3 regions of the Streptomyces sp. NPDC052114 genome follow, and region 1 is predicted to be linked to each of the others. Evidence: riboswitches for the same ligand, from Rfam matches in the RefSeq annotation. Region 1 holds a riboswitch; each other region holds the start of a gene.
What was found. A riboswitch is a leader RNA that binds a small molecule or an ion and turns the genes downstream of it on or off. The one in region 1 is predicted to bind thiamine pyrophosphate.

Region 1 (6,077 bases):
AGTACGCGCTCGGGACCGTCTGCGCGGCGATTCCGATCACGGCGGGGGACACCGCGGCGACCATGGCCATCTCGGTTCCGGCCGCTCACGCGGACCGGCTGCTGCCCGCGGCGCAGAGGTTGCAGCGGGAGATCGGAAAGCTACTAGGGACACTCGCCTTCTCTATCAGCATCTGAAAACTCACTCCTTGTGATCTGGTGTGTACGTTAAGCAAGATGCCAGGAGTGTCAGGGAGTTGGTTCCTGGCCATGTGCGGGCTATATGACGGGGTAGGGCGGCGATGGGCGAGTCGGTGCAGGCAGAGGTCATGATGAGCTTCCTTGTTTCCGAGGAGCTCTCGTTTCGCATCCCGGTGGAGCTGCGCTATGAGATCAACGATCCCTATGCCGTGCGGCTGACGTTCCATCTGCCCGGTGATGCCCCGGTGTCGTGGACCTTCGGGCGGGAGCTGCTGATCGACGGCGTGAGCAGGCCGTGCGGGGACGGGGACGTGCGCATCGAGCCCACCGATCCCGACCTGCTCGACGAGGCGCTGATCAGGCTTCAGGTCGGCGGTGACCAGGCGCTGTTCAGGGTCGGCATTCCGCCGCTGCTCGCCTTCCTCGACCGTACGGACAAGGTGGTGCCGTTCGGGCAGGAGCGGGCGCTCGCCGACTTCGACACGCATCTCGACGAGGCGCTGGACCGGATCCTCGCGGAGGAGCAGAACGCGGGCTGAGCTTTTGGGGGCAACGGGCCGACACGAATGGCAGATTGCTGCATTTTGCATCCGCCCCGGCGTCACGTCTTGCGGCGCCGCCCCCGTCCACCGCGTGAGGGGCGGGCGGCGGGGACGCCGGACGCCGAAGCCGCGGCACCGGCATGGGAGCCGGCACCGCCGCGCCCCGCACCGGCCCCCGCACCCGCACCGGAGGAGCGGTCGGCGGAGACGACCAGGGCGGCCAGCGCGGTCGTCACCGGCACCGAGGCGACCAGGCCGATCGACCCGATGAGGGTGCGCACGATCTCCTCGGCGACCAACTCGCTGTTGGCCACGGTGCCCATGCTGGACTGGGCGATGGAGAAGAGCAGCAGGAGGGGCAGCGCGGCGCCCGCGTAGGCGAGTACGAGGGTGTTGACGACCGAGGCGATGTGGTCGCGGCCGATGCGGATGCCCGCGCGGTAGAGGCCGCGCCAGCCCATCGAGGGGTTGGCCTGGTGGAGTTCCCAGACCGCGGAGGTCTGCGTGACGGTCACGTCGTCGAGCACGCCGAGCGAGCCGATGATGACGCCCGCGAGCAGCAGGCCGCTCATGTCGATGGACGGGTACAGGCCATGGATGAGGCCGGTGTTGTCGTCCGTGTTGCCGGTCAGCGCCGCCCAGCCGATGAAGAGCGAGCCGAGGAGGCCGATGAGCAGCAGGGAGATCAGCGTGCCGAGTACCGCGACGGAGGTGCGGGCCGTGAGGCCGTGACAGAGATAGAGCGCGATCAGCATGATGGCGCTCGCCCCGATCACCGCGACGACCAGCGGGTTCGAGCCCTGCAGGATCGCCGGCAGGATGAAGAGGGTCAGCACCATGAAGCTGATGGCGAGCGCGACCAGGGCCATCACACCGCGCATCCGTCCCACCACGACGACGGCGAGCGCGAAGATGCCGGCGAGCAGGGCCATCGGGATCTTGCGGTTCACATCGGTGACCGAGTACTGGAGCCCCTCGGGTGCCTTGGGTTCGTAGGCGACCACCACCTCCTGGCCCGTGCCGAGTTGCCGGGGCGAATCCGGCTGGATGATCTCGATGAAGGTGCGGCCCTTGTCCTTGCCGCTGGTCACCTCGATCGTCGCCTTCTTGCAGATGCCCTGGGCGTTGGACTGCGCGGACTGGCCCTCGGCGGTGGACGTGTCGCCGTTCGGCGTGGGCTGCGAGGGGCTGAGTTCCTTGCAGGGCAGCTCCAGCACCTTCGTGACCTTGGCCGACTGCATCTGCCGGTCGAAGCCGACGCCGGTCCGCTCGTGCGACGGCGCACCGCCCGGCCAGAGCACCACGAGCCCCACGACGACCGCGGTGGCGAAAGGAATCAGCACCGCGGCGATGACCTTGCGCAGATGCTGGGAGACCGGCGCGGCCGGGCCGTGACTGTGACTGTGGGAGTGCCCTCCGTGCCCATGTCCGGGGGACTGTCCAGGGGAACGCCCCTGCCCGGGAGGCTGGCCCGGACCCTCCGGAGGCGGTCCCGGGACGGGCGGTTGCGACGGCGGCGGGGACGGCGGCGGTGTGGTGGTCACTGACCGATCATCGCAAGAACGGAGGGGGCCCTCTGTTCAGCGCGCCCGACATGACGCTAGCGTGGAGGCACCTTTGCAATCGCGGGAGCTCGGAGCACCGGGCTGAGAGGGCGCTGACCTCCGTACGAAAGGCACCAGTGGTGGTGCGGACCGTACGGGATCCGCTGCGTCGACCGCCGAACCTGTTACCGGGTAATGCCGGCGTAGGGAGTAGGTCTCATGACCACATCGGACGCACGCACGCCTGCCTCGACGCAGCACGAGAGCGACGAGGCCGGGAAGTCCATCGGCTGGCACAAGGCGTACGTCGAGGGCTCGCGCCCCGACCTGCGCGTGCCGGTCCGCCAGGTGCACCTCACCAACGGCAAGGCCGTGACCCTGTACGACACTTCCGGTCCGTACACCGACCCGTCGGCCGAGACCGACGTCCGCCGCGGTCTGCCGCCGCTGCGGGAGAACTGGATCATCGCCCGCGGCGACACCGAGGAGTATGCGGGCCGTCCGCCCCGTCCCGAGGACGACGGCATCAAGCACACCTCGCCGCGCGGCGGGCTCAAGAACCTCGACGCGGTCTTCCCCGGCCGCCCCCGCCAGCCGCGCCGCGCCCGCCAGGGACAGGCGGTGACGCAGCTCGCGTACGCCCGTCGCGGCGAGATCACGCCCGAGATGGAGTTCATCGGGATCCGCGAGAACCTGGACCCCGAGATCGTGCGCGCCGAGGTCGCCGCGGGGCGCGCCGTGATCCCGGCCAACGTGAACCACCCGGAGATCGAGCCGATGATCATCGGCAAGAGGTTCCTGGTGAAGGTGAACGCCAACATCGGCAATTCCGCCGTCACTTCCTCCATCGAGGAGGAGGTGGACAAGATGACGTGGGCGACCAAGTGGGGCGCCGACACGGTCATGGACCTGTCCACCGGCCGCAACATCCACACCACCCGCGAGTGGGTCCTGCGCAACTCCCCCGTCCCGATCGGCACCGTTCCCCTCTACCAGGCCCTGGAGAAGGTCGACGGCCGCGCCGAGGAGCTGACCTGGGAGATCTACAAGGACACGGTCATCGAGCAGGCCGAACAGGGCGTGGACTACATGACGGTGCACGCGGGCGTGCGCCTTCCGTATGTCCCGCTCACCGCGCGCCGCAAGACCGGCATCGTCTCGCGCGGCGGTTCGATCATGGCGGCCTGGTGCCTCGCGCACCACAAGGAGAGCTTCCTCTACGAGCACTTCGAGGAGCTCTGCGAGATCCTCGCGGCGTACGACGTGACGTACTCGCTCGGCGACGGCCTGCGGCCCGGCTCGATCGCGGACGCCAACGACGAGGCGCAGTTCGCCGAGCTCCGCACGCTCGGGGAACTCAACACGATCGCCAAGCGTCACAACGTACAGACGATGATCGAGGGCCCCGGTCACGTCCCGATGCACAAGATCAAGGAGAACATCGACCTCCAGCAGGAGATCTGCGAGGAGGCGCCGTTCTACACCCTCGGCCCGCTGACCACGGACATCGCGCCCGCCTACGACCACATCACCTCCGGCATCGGCGCCGCGATGATCGGCTGGTGGGGCACGGCGATGCTCTGCTACGTCACGCCCAAGGAGCACCTGGGTCTGCCCAACCGCGACGACGTGAAGACCGGTGTCATCACGTACAAGATCGCGGCGCACGCCGCCGACCTCGCCAAGGGGCACCCGGGCGCGCAGGACTGGGACGACGCGCTCTCGGACGCCCGCTTCGAGTTCCGCTGGGAGGACCAGTTCAACCTGGCCCTCGACCCGGTCACGGCAAGGGAGTTCCACGACGAGACGCTGCCGGCCGAGCCCGCGAAGACGGCGCACTTCTGCTCGATGTGCGGGCCGAAGTTCTGCTCGATGAAGATCTCCCAGGACATCCGCCGCGAACACGGCGGCGACCTGGCCGCCGACGACATCGAGGCGGGCATGGAACAGAAGTCGAAGGAATTCGCGGCGTCGGGCAACCGGGTCTATCTGCCGATCGCCGACTGACCCTGCGCCATGGGCTGAGTTCCTGGTCAGGGCCCCGGTCACCATGCCCGGGGCCCGCCAGGCTCTGGCCGGCCCTGCTCCGTGCCGTAACGGAACAGCCAAGATCGCGCACGGGACGATCCGCGTCCCTACCCTGCCTGACATGGGCGGGATCGATGTGGCCAACGGAGTCGTCGGCGCGGTACTGGGGATGTTGTTCGCGGTGCTGTTCCAACAGCCGTTGCAGAACTCCTGGTACAGGCTGCGGACTCGCTCCACGAGAGCGGTACGCAGCCTGAGGCAGCGCGAGGAGTCCAGCCCCGCGTGGAGCACCTTCTCGCTGGGCCCTCTCCACACGTCCGCCCTGATCGTGGAGGGTGACGGCGAGTCGTCCATACCGGCCGACGCCATCTACGTGCAGGTCCTCGACGAGGAGATCGAGCTGCCGTCGCAGATGGCCGGGTGGCGCGCCGAGATCGAGGCCGAAAGCGCACTCTTACGCGCGGAGGGCCGAACACCGCTGTGGAACGGTCCTCGCTACGCGGTCGATTCCTTCGACGTCTCCCGCACGGCCCTCGACGAGCAGCCCGAAGTCCACCTGCGACTGCGCCCGACCGACTACCACGCGTTTCTCGTGGCTCAGCAGCTCGACCGTCGGCTGGCCGATGGGACGACTCCTCGGTCCCGCTATCTCGACCCGGACAAACCACTGGAGGCACCTGCGTTTCTGCAGTGCAGTTTCGCCACGAACATCGCGGTGGTGACCGCTGACGACATGCTGGTCGTCAGCCAGCGCAGTGACCGGGTCCGGATGGCCCCGGGGGTCTGGAACTCCTCCGTGAACGAGGGCATGTCACGGCATATCGATTCATCCGGCCGGAGCGCTCCTGACCTGCATGCCGTCGCGCGACGCGGCATGAGGGAGGAACTCTCCCTCGAACCGAACGAGTACTCACTCGACCTGCTTGCCTTCGTGCTGGACATCGAGAAGCGCCACTGGAGCGCCCACTTCTACGCCAGGCTCAAGGACTTGACCCGCGAAGGTCTGCAGGCGCGTATGAGCAGAGGAGTCGCGGACAGATGGGAGCATCAGACCATCGACTGCGTGCCTTTCCGCCCGGCAACCGTGGTCAAGTACATGCTGCGTGCCGATCGGATTCACCGGTGGGCACCCCTTGCGCCGGCGCTCTTCCACCTTGCGTTGGTGCACGTCTACAGCCGCACAACGGTCGAAAGGGCCGGGGCACAGGTACTTCGGCGTATGTAGGGGCCACGAGGCCTCGATCCCGCGCCGCCGTTCGCCGGCGGCGGCGCGTCGAGGTGGTGTGGTGCTCGGGCACGTGGCCGGGCTCGGGCTTTGGCCCGAGCTCCGGCTCGGCCGGACCTCATGGTCCGGGGCTCCCCTGTTCCGGCCTACTCCGGCTTGTGGTCGGGGCCGCCGAAGTCCGGGCTGGAGAAGTCGGGGCTCGAGAAGCTCGGGCGCGGTCCCGCTGTCGGGCCGCCGTCCGGGCTGCTGAACCCCGGCCTGTGATAGCCGAGTTGAGGCATGCGGTTGTTGCTCGCCGCGGATCCCGACGACGGCCTGCGAGCGGCGGGAGCTCCGCCCGGGTCCATCAGCGCGTCCCGCAGGAACGGCACGACGCCCCGCTCCAGGAGCGCCCGGCCCCAGGCTTCCCTGGCCCGCGACACCTCCTGATGTCGTTCGCCGTGCGGTCCTGCCTGGAGCGAGGTGGAGCCGTTGCGCAGAGCGGTCAGCAGCAGGCCGACCGCGGCGACCAGGATGCCCCCGGCGGTGAGCGCGCCGAACAGCCATCCCGCGGTGAGCA
Region 2 (6,077 bases), on a different contig from region 1:
AAACAGCTCTCGCAGCACTACTTCGCGCGGTACGCCCACGACCCGGCGGAGTGGACCGACATCCCCGCCGGTGCGCGCGAGAAGCTCCGTGACGCGTTGCTGCCCGATCTGATGTCCGTGGTGCGGCACATCAGCTGTGACGACGACACCACCCGCAAGACGCTCTGGCGTCTGTTCGACGGGACGCTCGTCGAGTCGGTCCTCATGCGGTACCCGGACCGGGTCACCATGTGCATCAGCTCCCAGGCGGGCTGTGGCATGAACTGTCCGTTCTGTGCCACGGGACAGGCCGGGCTCGACCGGAATCTCTCGACCGGCGAGATCGTGCACCAGATCGTGGACGGCATGCGGGCGCTGCGGGACGGCGAGATCCCCGGCGGGCCCGCGCGGCTCTCCAACATCGTCTTCATGGGGATGGGCGAGCCGCTCGCCAACTACAAGCGCGTCGTCGGCGCCATCCGCGCGCTGACCGACCCCGAGCCGGATGGTCTCGGCCTCTCGCAGCGCGGCATCACGGTCTCGACGGTCGGGCTCGTCCCGGCGATCCACCGGTTCGCCGACGAGGGCTTCAAGTGCCGCCTCGCCATCTCGCTGCACGCCCCGGACGACGAGCTGCGCGACACCCTCGTGCCGGTCAACACGCGCTGGAAGGTGCGCGAGGTGCTCGACGCGGGCTGGGAGTACGCCGCGAAGTCGGGGCGCCGCCTCTCCATCGAGTACGCGCTGATCAGGGACATCAACGACCAGGCGTGGCGCGGTGACCGGCTCGGCCGGCTCCTCAAGGGCAAGCCCGTGCACGTGAACCTCATACCGCTGAACCCGACGCCGGGCTCCAAGTGGACGGCCTCGCGGCCGGAGGACGAGAAGGCGTTCGTGGAGGCCATCGCCGCCCATGGCGTGCCGGTCACGATCCGGGACACCCGGGGCCAGGAGATCGACGGAGCGTGCGGCCAGCTCGCCGCGGCCGAGAGGTAGTCTGGCGGGCGTACGGCTCGTACACACATCTGCATATTCCGACAGGGGAGCGCCACAGCGCTGAGAGTGCGGCACCTTGGACAGGTGGGCCGCAGACCCTCTGAACCTCGCCCGGGTCATTCCGGGTAGGAAGTTCGGTCATCACTCAAGCTGTTGCGCCCTGCCCGCAGGCCGTCCGGCCGGCGGGCAGGGCCGCGTCTTCTCCTGGTCACCCAGGAGGAAAGTCAGTGAGCACCACCAAGAAGGTCACGTCCGCCGCGGTCGCGGTGGGCCTCGGGCTCGTCGCGCTCTCCGCGTGCGGCGGGTCCGGGGAGAGCGACGCCAAGAGCGTCACGCTCGTCAGCCACGACTCCTTCAACGTCTCCAAGGACGTACTGAAGGACTTCGAGAAGCGGTCGGGCTACAAGGTCAAGGTCCTCAAGGACGGTGACGCGGGCGCCGCCGTGAACAAGGCGATCCTGTCCAAGGACAACCCGCAGGGCGACGTCTTCTTCGGCGTCGACAACACCCTGCTCTCGCGCGCGCTCGACAACGGGCTCTTCCAGTCGTACGAGGCCAAGGGCTCGGACAAGATCGGGGCGCAGTACCGGGTCGACCAGGACAAGCACCGGGTCACGCCCGTCGACAGCGGTGACATCTGCGTCAACTACGACAAGAAGTACTTCGCCGACAAGAAGCTCGCGCCGCCGAAGTCCTTCGACGACCTGGCCGAGCCGCGGTACAAGAACCTGCTCGTGACCGAGAACGCCTCGACCTCGTCGCCCGGCCTCGGCTTCCTGCTCGGCACCGCCGCCCAGTACGGCGACAAGGGCTGGCAGGACTACTGGACGAAGCTCAAGGCCAACGGCGTCAAGGTCGTCGACGGCTGGGAGCAGGCCTACAACGAGGAGTTCTCCGGCTCCGCCGGCGGCAAGAAGGCCAAGGGCGACCGCCCGCTCGTCGTCTCCTACGCCTCCTCGCCGCCCGTCGAAGTCCTCTACGCCGAGCCGCAGCCCAAGGAGGCGCCCACCGGCGTCGCCACCGGCACCTGCTTCCGTCAGGTCGAGTACGCGGGGCTGCTCAGCAACGCCAAGAACACCAAGGGCGGCAAGGCGCTCCTCGACTTCCTCGCGGGCAAGGAGTTCCAGGAGGACATGCCGCTGAACATGTTCGTGAACCCCGTGCGCGAGGGCACCGAGCTGCCCGAGCTGTTCACGAAGCACGGTGTGACGGTCGACGAGCCCGAGACCCTGGACCCGAAGAAGATCGCGGACAACCGCGAGGCGTGGATCAAGTCGTGGACCTCGCTCGTACTGAAGTGACGGAAGTGAAAGTGCGCCCCGTGCAGGGGCGCTCCCGCGGGAGCGCGGCGCGGCTCGGTCTGATGGCCGCGCCCGTCGCGTTCTTCGCGCTCTTCTTCGCCTACCCCGTCACGGCGATCGTCGCGCGCGGGCTGCACGTCGACGGCGTCTGGCGCTTCGGGCGGATCACCGAGGTGCTCGGGCAGTCCGACATCCGGTCCGTGCTGTGGTTCACCACCTGGCAGGCGCTCGCCTCGACCGGTCTGACGCTGCTGATCGCGCTCCCCGGCGCGTACGTCTTCGCGCGCTTCGACTTCCCCGGCAAGCAGGTGCTGCGGGCCGTGGTCACCGTGCCGTTCGTGCTGCCGACGGTCGTCGTCGGGACGGCCTTCCTCGCGCTCATCGGGCGGGGCGGGCTCTTCGACGAGCTGTGGGGCGTGCGCCTGGACACCACGGTGTGGGCGATCCTGCTCGCGCACGTCTTCTTCAACTACGCGGTCGTCGTCCGCACGGTCGGCGGGCTCTGGTCGCAGCTCGACCCGCGGCAGGAGGAGGCCGCGCGGATGCTCGGCGCCTCGCGCCTCAGGGCCTGGCGGACGGTGACGCTGCCCGCCCTCGGCCCGGCGGTGGCCGCCGCCGCGCTCATGGTCTTCCTCTTCACCTTCACCTCCTTCGGCGTCGTGCAGATCCTCGGCGGACCCGCGTACTCGACGCTCGAAGTGGAGATCTACCGGCAGACCGCCCAGCTCCTCGACCTGCCGACGGCCGCCGTCCTGACGATCGTGCAGTTCGCCGCCGTCGGGCTGATCCTGGCGGTCCACGCGTGGACGGTGCGCCGGCGCGAGAGTGCGCTGAAGCTCGTCGACGCGGCGGCCGTCGCGCGGCGCCCGCGCGGGGCGGGGCAGTGGACGCTGCTCGGCCTGGTCATGGCGACGGTCGCCGTGCTGATCGTGCTGCCGCTCGGCGTGCTCGTCCAGCGGTCGTTCGACGGTCCCGACGGCTTCGGGTTCGCGTACTACAAGGAGCTGACCTCGGCGGACGGCGGCGCCTTCCTCGTGCCGCCGATCGAGGCGGTCTGGAACTCCCTGCAGTACGCGGTCGTCGCCACGGCCATCGCGGTCGTCATCGGCGGGCTCGCGGCGGCCGCGCTGACCCGGCGCGCCGGCCGGCTCGTCCGCGGCTTCGACGCCCTGCTCATGCTGCCGCTCGGGGTCTCCGCGGTGACGGTCGGCTTCGGGTTCCTGATCACGCTGGACAAGCCGCCGCTCGACCTGCGGTCCTCCTGGATCCTGGTGCCGCTCGCCCAGGCGCTGGTGGGCGTGCCCTTCGTCGTACGCACCATGCTGCCCGTCCTGCGCGCGGTGGACGGACGGCTGCGCGAGGCGGCGGCCGTGCTCGGGGCCTCGCCGCTGCGGGCGTGGCGGGAGGTCGACCTGCCGATGGTGCGGCGGGCGCTGCTGATCGCCGCCGGGTTCGCCTTCGCCGTGTCGCTCGGCGAGTTCGGGGCGACCGTCTTCATCGCGCGGCCCGACAATCCGACGCTGCCGGTCGCCGTGGCGCGGCTGCTCGGGCGGGCCGGTGACCTCAACTACGGCCAGGCGATGGCCCTTTCGACGATCCTCATGGTGGTGTGCGCGGTGTCCCTGCTGCTCCTGGAACGCATTCGGACCGACCGCACCACGGGGGAGTTCTGATGACGGACGCGCTGCTGAGCCTGCGGGACGCGACGGTACGGTTCGGGGCGCGGGCCGCGCTCGACGCCGTCGGCCTCGACGTCGCCGAGCACGAGATCGTCTGTGTGCTCGGGCCGAGCGGCAGCGGCAAGTCGACGCTGCTGCGCGTGGTGGCCGGGCTGCAGGGGCTCGACGCGGGGCAGGTCCTGCTCGGCGGGCGCGACCAGCGCGGGGTGCCCGCGCACAAGCGGGGCGTCGGCCTGATGTTCCAGGACCACCAGCTCTTCCCGCAGCGCGACGTGGCGGGCAACGTGTCCTTCGGTCTGCGCATGCACGGCGCCTCGCGGGGCGAACAGGCCGACCGCGTGGCGGAGTTGCTGGAGCTCGTCGGGCTGCCGAAGGCGCAGCGGCGCGCGGTCGCCTCGCTCTCCGGCGGCGAGCAGCAGCGGGTCGCGCTCGCGCGGGCCCTCGCGCCCCGGCCCCGGCTGCTGATGCTGGACGAGCCGCTCGGGCAGCTCGACCGCTCGCTGCGGGAGCGGCTCGTGGTCGAACTGAGGGAACTCTTCGACGAGTTGGGCACCACCGTGCTCGCCGTCACGCACGACCAGGGCGAGGCGTTCGCGCTCGCCGACCGGGTCGTCGTCATGCGGGACGGGCGGATCGCCCAGTCCGGTACGCCCCTTGAGGTGTGGCAGCGCCCGGCGGACGAGTTCGTGGCACGCTTCCTCGGCTTCGACAACGTCGTCGTGGCGACGGTGACGGGCGAGGTCGCCGACACGGTGTGGGGCAAGGTACCGGTGCCCGAGGGGGCGCCGGCCGGGCGGCGCAAGGTGCTGGTGCGGCCGGCCGGGGTGCGTCTGGTGGCCGCCGACGAGGGGCTGCCGTGCGTGGTGACGGCGCGTACGTTCCGGGGCACGCATGTCGCCGTGCACCTGCAGCCCGAGGAGGGGCCGCGCCTGGAGGCGGCGTGCGCGCTGCGGCAGGCGCCGGAGGTGGGGGAGAGCGTGGGGGTCGGCTTCGACGCCGCCGATGTGGTGGTGCTGGGCTGAGGCCGGTGCGGGGCCGATGTGGTGGTGCTGGGCTGAGGCCGGTGCGGGGCCGATGTGGTGGTGCTGGGCTGAGACCGGTGCGAGGTCGATGCGGTGGTGCTGGCTGAGACCGTCTTGAGGTCGAGATGCCGGTGCCTGGCCGAGGCCGACGTGGTCGGGCCCGATCGGGCCCGCGAAAACGCGGGTGCCCTCGGTGGGGAGGCCGACCTAAGGTGCGGGCATGACGAGATTGAGCCATGATCGCTACTGCGCCGAAGTGACCGCCCAAACAACCCTCTTGAGGGCCACGCTGACCGGTGCGGATCTCTCCGTCACCGTGCCGACCTGCCCCGACTGGACGCTGGCGCAGCTCGTGCGGCACATGGGCGGCGCGGTGCGCTGGAGCGAGCGCCTGGTCGCGACGCGCGCCGAGCGGGACATCCCGGAGGAGGACATCCCCGAGGCCGGGGGCCCGGAGGGGGACGATCCGGCCGCGCTCGACGCCTGGCTGGCCCGGACCGCCGAGCTCGGCGAGCGGACGTTCCGCGCGGCGGGCGCCGACGCCGAGGTCTGGTCGTGGTCGGACGACCCGAGCGCCGGGTTCTGGGCGCGGCGCATGACGCACGAGCTGGCGATCCACCGTGCCGACGCGGCCATCGCCGCCGGTGTCGCGTACGAGATCGATCCGGAGGTCGCGGCCGACGCGATCGACGAGTGGCTCGACCTGGTCGCGCTCGCCCAGCGCGCCGACCCCGAGGACAGCGCCTCCGAGCTCAAGGGCGCCGGGCGCAGCATCCATCTGCACGCCACCGATGCCCCGCCCGGCCTGGACGCCGAGTGGCTCATCGAGTTCGGCGAGGACGGCTTCACCTGGCGGCGCGGGCACGCGAAGGCGACGGTCGCGCTGCGCGGCCCGCTCACCGAGGTGCTGCTCGCCTTCTACCGGCGGCGGCCGCTGGACGGCGGGCAGGTGGAGGTCTTGGGCGAGCGGGAGCTGCTCGACTTCTGGCTGGAGCGGGCGTCCTTCGGGTGACCGGGGCGCCGCGGGGGTGACGGGTCACCCGGGCCGGACCCCGTCCGATACCCGGGCCGGACCTCATCCGTCACCCAGTCCGTTACCC
Region 3 (6,077 bases), on a different contig from region 1:
CGGTCAGGTGCGCGACGGGCGTCAGCGTCGTGTCGGCGACGATCTGCTGGGTCTCCTTGACCGTGCCGGTGCGCGTGGAGCCGCCCGCCCCGTAGGTCACGGAGACGAAGTCCGGGGCCACCGCCTCGACCCGGCGCAGCGCGTTCCACAGATTCCGCTCACCCTTCGGGGTCTTCGGCGCGGAGAACTCGAACGAGTACGTCGTCTTGCCGGTCGCGAGCATGTCCCGCACGGTGCGCGCGCGGTCAGTCCTGGTGGAAGCTGTGCCAAGGGCCATACCCGCAGGTTAGCCAGGCCGGGGCGGTCGCCCAACCGGGCCTGGGAGATTTGGCCGGTTTGCCGGGTTGTTGTCCACGGATCGGACACTCACGGGCTGTTGATCAGACAGGCGTACGCCCCTCGCGATCACATGGGCGCACGCCCCGCGCATCCGCCCCGGTCAGCCGGTGGCACGCAGCCGCTTGGCGAACTCTGCCGCGGCGGCGCCCGGGTCGTCCGCCTCCGTGATCGCCCGCACGACGACCACCCGGCGCGCACCCGCTTCGAGCACCTCGTCCAGATTGCCCGCGTCGATGCCGCCGATGGCGAACCAGGGGCGGTCCGTGCCGAGCGAGGCGGTGTAGCGGACCAGGTCGAGGCCGGGGGCGTGGCGCCCCGGCTTGGTGGGCGTGGGCCAGCACGGCCCCGTGCAGAAGTAGTCCACGCCCTCCTGGACGGCGGCCGCGGCGGCCTCCGCCTCGGCGTGCGTGGAGCGGCCGACGAGCACGTCCGCGCCGAGAACGGCGCGGGCCGCGGGCACGGGCAGGTCCCCCTGGCCGAGATGCAGCACGTCGGCGCCGATGGCGTGCGCGACGTCCGCGCGGTCGTTCACCGCGAGGAGCTTGCCGTGCCGCCGGGCGGCGTCCGCGAAGACCTGGAGGTGCTCCAGCTCCTCGCCGGCCTCCATGCCCTTGTCGCGCAGCTGCACGATGTCGACGCCGCCCGCGAGGACGGCGTCGAGGAACTCCGGGAGGTCTCCCTGGCGCTTGCGGGCGTCCACACACAGGTAGAGCCGGGCGTCGGCGAGCTGAGCGCGGTGATCGGCGGCCATGGAGAGTCCCCCCGTTATTGGTGGGGCGGGGGCCGCGTGGCGTGCACGCGGCCCCCGCACCGGACGGTTCTTTTCGGTCAGGCGGCCTGCGCCTGCTCAGACGGCGAGCGCCTGGGCACGGCGCTTCACCTCCGTGCCGCGATTCTCGCTCAGGGCCTGCGCGGGGGTGCCGGGCAGGGTCGGATCGGGGGTGAAGAGCCACTCGAGCATCTCTTCGTCGTTGAAGCCGTCGTCCCTCAGGAGCGTCAGGGTGCCGACGAGGCCCTTGACGACCTTGTCGCCGTCGATGAAGGCCGCCGGCACCTGAAGCGCCCGGTTCTCACCACGGCGCACGGCGATCAGCTGGCCCTCCTTGACCAGCTGGCGCACACGCGTCACCTCGACGTCGAGCATTTCGGCGATGTCGGGGAGGTGGAGCCAGGCGGGGACGAGAGCATCAGTCTTTGCGTCAATCTCGGTCACATGGTCCAGCGTATCGCCGGTCGGGCACACGGGCCGGTGAGCCGGTGCCCGGCCGGGGGCCAGGGCCCGCGAAGGCCCGGCCCCGGAGGGCTCCGGGGCCGCCCGCGCGCACCACGACCTACGCGTACTCCGCCTTCTTCAGCGGCACCGACGGATCCTGGACCTTCTCCGGGTCGAGCCGGGACCCCGACTCGATGAGCTTGCGGCCCTGTGCCAGGTCCCGCGGGCGGCCCACCGCGAGGACCGCCACCAGGGCGCCGTCCCGCAGCCAGCACACCGACCAGGCCATGCCCGCCGGGTCGCCGCGCCACACCAGCCGGTCGGCGGCCGCGTGGTGCCCCGCGTACTGCACGAAGCGCCCGAACTGCTCCGACCAGAAGTACGGCACGGGGTCGTAGGCCGCCGGGGTCTCGCCGATGATGTTCGCCGCCAGCGTGCGCGGCCCCTGGACGGCGTTGTCCCAGTGGTGCACGAGCAGGCGCTCGCCGTACCGCGCGGAGGGGAAGGACGAGCAGTCGCCGACCGCGTACACGTCGGGCGCCGAGGCGCGCAGGTGGTCGTCGGCCACGACCTCCCCGTGCGCGCCGAGCGCGATGCCGGAGCCGGCCAGCCAGGCCGTCGCGGGCCGCGCCCCGATGCCGACGACGACGGCGCCGGCGGGCAGCCGGGTCCCGTCGGAGAGGACCACCGCGCCCGGTTCGACGTGCGCCACGCGCGCGTGGGTGCGCAGGGCGGCTCCGGAGTCCGCGTACCAGCCCGTCATCGGGGCCGCGACCTCCTCCGGCAGCGCCCCGGCCAGCGGCCGTGCCGCGGCCTCCACCACGGTGACGGAACAGCCCGCCTCGCGCGCGGCCGTGGCGAACTCCGCGCCGATCCAGCCCGCCCCGACCACCACGATGTCGTGCTGCTCGGCGAGGACCGGCCGCAGCCGCTCCGCGTCGTCCAGGGTGCGCAGGAGGTGCACCCCGGGGACGCCCTCGGTGCCGGGCAGCCGGATCGGCTCGGCGCCGGTCGCAAGGACCAGGGCGTCGTAGGCGACGGGGCCTTCGGCGGTGTCCAGCTCGTGGTCGGCGGGGCGCACGCCCGTGACCTCGCGGCCCAGGCTCAGCTCGATGCCGAGCGCCTCGAAGTCGATGTCGAAGGCGGAGCCCTCCGCCTTGCCGAGGAGGACCGCCTTGGACAGCGGCGGCCTGTCGTACGGCTGGTGCGGCTCCGCCCCGATGAGGGTGACCGCCCCGGTGAATCCCTGCTCGCGCAGGGCCACGGCGGTCTGCACACCGGCCATTCCGGCGCCGACGATCACGACGTGCCGCTCCGGGCGCTTCCGCTGCTGCTCGCTCTGCATCTGCTGCTCGCTCACCCGATCACTCTAGGACGGCGGACGGCGGCGGCTTCAGGGGCCGACGGGGAGATCTCTGACACACAGTCATGGTCCATACCCGGACAGCTCCCCTACTGCCGTGCGAAGCGACGGGCTAGGGTGGCCGGTGCAGAGCACTCGCGGGAGCCCGGACGCACCGGGCTGAGAGGGAGGCTGGGACGGCCTCCGACCGTACGAACCTGATCCGGGTCATGCCGGCGAAGGGAGGGGCTGGACGCCCATGCATTCACCTACGAGTACGCCCTCGCTCACCTCTGACGTCCTGGTCGTCGGGGGCGGTGTGATCGGCCTGGTCACGGCCTGGCGGGCCGCGCAGCGCGGCCTGTCCGTCGCGGTCGTGGACCCCGAGCCGGGCGGCGGCGCCGCCCAGGTCGCGGCGGGCATGCTGGCCGCCGTCACCGAACTGCACTACGGCGAGCAGACGCTGCTGGGCATCAACCTGGAGTCCGCCCGCCGCTATCCGGAGTTCGCCGCCGAGCTGGCCGAGGCGAGCGGGCGCGACCTCGGCTACCGCGCGTGCGGCACGCTCGCGGTCGCGCTCGACTCCGACGACCGCGCCCATCTGCGCGAACTGCACACCCTGCAACGCCAGTCGGGACTGGAGTCGGAGTGGCTCAGCGGCCGCGAGTGCCGGCGCCTGGAGCCGATGCTGGCGCCGGGGGTGCGGGGCGGTCTTCGGGTCGACGGCGACCACCAGATCGACCCGCGCAGGCTCTCTGCGGCGCTTCTGGTGGCCTGTGAGCGGGCGGGGGTGGTCCTCCACCGCGCCTGGGCCGAGCGCCTTCGTGTCGTACGCGACCGGGCGCTCGGTGTCGTCCTCGGGGACGGCACCGAGCTGACCGCACCGTCGACGGTGCTCGCGGCGGGCAGCCTCAGCGGGCGCCTCGCGGGCGTGCCCGACGACGTCCTGCCGCCCGTGCGCCCCGTGAAGGGGCAGGTGCTGCGGCTGACGGTGCCGAAGCCGTACGCGCCGTTCCTGAGCCGTACCGTGCGCGCGGTCGTGCGGGGCAGCCACGTCTACCTCGTGCCGCGCGAGAACGGCGAGCTCGTCGTCGGCGCGACCAGCGAGGAGCTCGGCTGGGACACCACGGTCACCGCGGGCGGCGTCTACGAGCTCCTGCGGGACGCCCACGAGCTCGTCCCCGGCATCACGGAACTGCCGCTGACCGAGACCCGCGCGGGTCTGCGCCCCGGCTCCCCCGACAACGCGCCGATGCTGGGCCCCTCAAGGCTCGACGGGCTCCACCTGGCCACCGGCCACTACCGCAACGGCATCCTCCTGACGCCCCTGACCGGCGACGTCATGGCGCACGCGCTGACCACCGGTGAACTGCCCGACGAGGCGCTCCCGTTCACCCCGTGCCGCTTCGCCGCCTCTTCCCCCGTGTCTTCCCTGTCCTCCCTGCCGCCCGTCTCCCCCACGCCCGTCACGCAGTCCCTCACGGAGCAGCCCGTATGAGCACGCCTTTCGCCGTTTCCGTCAATGGAGAGGTACGCGATGTGACCTCGGGCACCACGCTCGAAGCCCTCGTGGCCACCCTCACCTCCGCGCACTCCGGTGTCGCCGCCGCCCTCAACGAAACCGTCGTCCCGCGCGCGCAGTGGCCCACCACCGCGCTCGCCGACGGCGACCGCGTCGAGGTCCTCACCGCCGTCCAGGGAGGCTGAACCGGCATGGCAGACGACTCCCTCGTCCTCGGCGGGCTCACCCTCTCCTCACGTCTGATCATGGGCACCGGCGGAGCGCCCAGCCTCGACGTCCTTGAGCGGTCCCTCGTCGCGTCCGGCACGGAGCTGACCACGGTCGCGATGCGCCGCCTCGACCCGGCCGTGCAGGGCTCCGTGCTCTCCGTCCTGGACCGGCTCGGCATCCGTGTGCTGCCCAACACCGCGGGCTGCTTCACGGCGGGCGAGGCCGTCCTCACCGCCCGCCTGGCACGCGAGGCGCTCGGCACGGACCTGGTGAAGCTGGAGGTGATCGCCGACGAGCGCACCCTGCTGCCCGACCCGGTCGAGCTCCTGGACGCCGCCGAGGCCTTGGTCGACGACGGCTTCACCGTCCTTCCGTACACGAACGACGACCCGGTGCTCGCGCGGAAGCTGGAGGACGTGGGGTGCGCGGCGATCATGCCGCTCGGCTCCCCCATCGGCTCCGGGCTCGGCATCCGCAACCCGCACAACTTCCAGCTGATCGTGGAGCACGCGCGCGTGCCCGTGATCCTCGACGCGGGCGCGGGCACCGCGTCCGACGCGGTGCTCGCGATGGAGCTGGGGTGCGCGGGCGTGATGCTCGCCTCCGCGGTGACGCGGGCGCAGGAGCCGGTCCTGATGGCGGAGGCCATGCGGCACGGGGTGGAGGCGGGGCGCCTCGCGTACCGCGCCGGGCGGATCCCGCGGCGGCACTTCGCGGAGGCGTCCTCGCCCGGGGAGGGCCTGGCACGGCTGGACCCGGAGCGGCCCGCGTTCTGAGCGCCGGGCCGCCGGTGGCCGCCGGTGGCCGGCGGCGGCCACCGGCGTCCACGGCCCTGTTACAGCTCGGCTGCATTCCCGCTGTGAATACGCCCGTACGGGATGGGGTGTCGGTGTCTGCTCGTAGACTCCCCTCCGTGGACACGACCCTTCAGGACCCGCTCGTCGGGCAGCTGCTCGACAGCCGTTACCGCATCGACGGACGCGTCGCGGTCGGCGGGATGGCCACGGTCTACCGGGCCGTGGACACCCGCCTCGACCGCGTACTCGCCCTGAAGGTGATGCACCCGACGCTCGCGGCGGACGCCTCCTTCGTGGACCGCTTCATCCGCGAGGCCAAGTCGGTGGCCCGCCTCTCGCATCCGAACGTGGTCGGGGTCTTCGACCAGGGCACGGACGGGTCGTACGTCTATCTGGCGATGGAGTACATCGCGGGCTGCACCCTGCGGGACGTGCTGCGCGAGCGGGGCGCCCTGCAGCCGAGGGCCGCGCTCGACATCCTGGAGCCGGTCCTCGCCGCGCTCGGCGCCGCGCACCGCGCCGGGTTCGTGCACCGCGACATGAAGCCCGAGAACGTCCTCATAGGGGACGACGGCCGGGTGAAGGTCGCCGACTTCGGTCTGGTCCGCGCCGTGGACACCGTCACGAACACGACGGGCACCGTCCTCGGCACGG

Region 2: it holds a riboswitch for thiamine pyrophosphate, as region 1 does, so the genes downstream of both, AB0L89_RS07400 (thiamine ABC transporter substrate-binding protein) here and thiC (phosphomethylpyrimidine synthase ThiC) in region 1, are expected to answer to the same signal.
Region 3: it holds a riboswitch for thiamine pyrophosphate, as region 1 does, so the genes downstream of both, thiO (glycine oxidase ThiO) here and thiC (phosphomethylpyrimidine synthase ThiC) in region 1, are expected to answer to the same signal.

Annotation. Positions count from the first base shown of each region.
Region 1 is NZ_JBFAWC010000007.1:200,063-206,139, forward strand. Features, by position in the region: gene AB0L89_RS17670 (helix-turn-helix domain-containing protein) at 1-176, shown strand, start outside; gene AB0L89_RS17675 (SsgA family sporulation/cell division regulator) at 281-718, shown strand; gene AB0L89_RS17680 (YibE/F family protein) at 781-2,265, opposite strand; TPP riboswitch at 2,337-2,492, shown strand; gene thiC (phosphomethylpyrimidine synthase ThiC) at 2,485-4,272, shown strand; gene AB0L89_RS17690 (hypothetical protein) at 4,415-5,518, shown strand; gene AB0L89_RS17695 (hypothetical protein) at 5,665-6,077, opposite strand, start outside.
Region 2 is NZ_JBFAWC010000003.1:105,963-112,039, reverse strand. Features, by position in the region: gene rlmN (23S rRNA (adenine(2503)-C(2))-methyltransferase RlmN) at 1-975, shown strand, start outside; TPP riboswitch at 1,009-1,125, shown strand; gene AB0L89_RS07400 (thiamine ABC transporter substrate-binding protein) at 1,203-2,276, shown strand; gene AB0L89_RS07395 (iron ABC transporter permease) at 2,339-3,949, shown strand; gene AB0L89_RS07390 (ABC transporter ATP-binding protein) at 3,949-4,977, shown strand; gene AB0L89_RS07385 (maleylpyruvate isomerase family mycothiol-dependent enzyme) at 5,198-5,989, shown strand.
Region 3 is NZ_JBFAWC010000011.1:55,811-61,887, reverse strand. Features, by position in the region: gene metF (methylenetetrahydrofolate reductase [NAD(P)H]) at 1-277, opposite strand, end outside; gene thiE (thiamine phosphate synthase) at 440-1,090, opposite strand; gene AB0L89_RS24365 (Rv2175c family DNA-binding protein) at 1,187-1,552, opposite strand; gene AB0L89_RS24360 (FAD-dependent oxidoreductase) at 1,671-2,897, opposite strand; TPP riboswitch at 3,043-3,156, shown strand; gene thiO (glycine oxidase ThiO) at 3,154-4,392, shown strand; gene thiS (sulfur carrier protein ThiS) at 4,389-4,601, shown strand; gene AB0L89_RS24345 (thiazole synthase) at 4,608-5,402, shown strand; gene pknB (Stk1 family PASTA domain-containing Ser/Thr kinase) at 5,540-6,077, shown strand, end outside.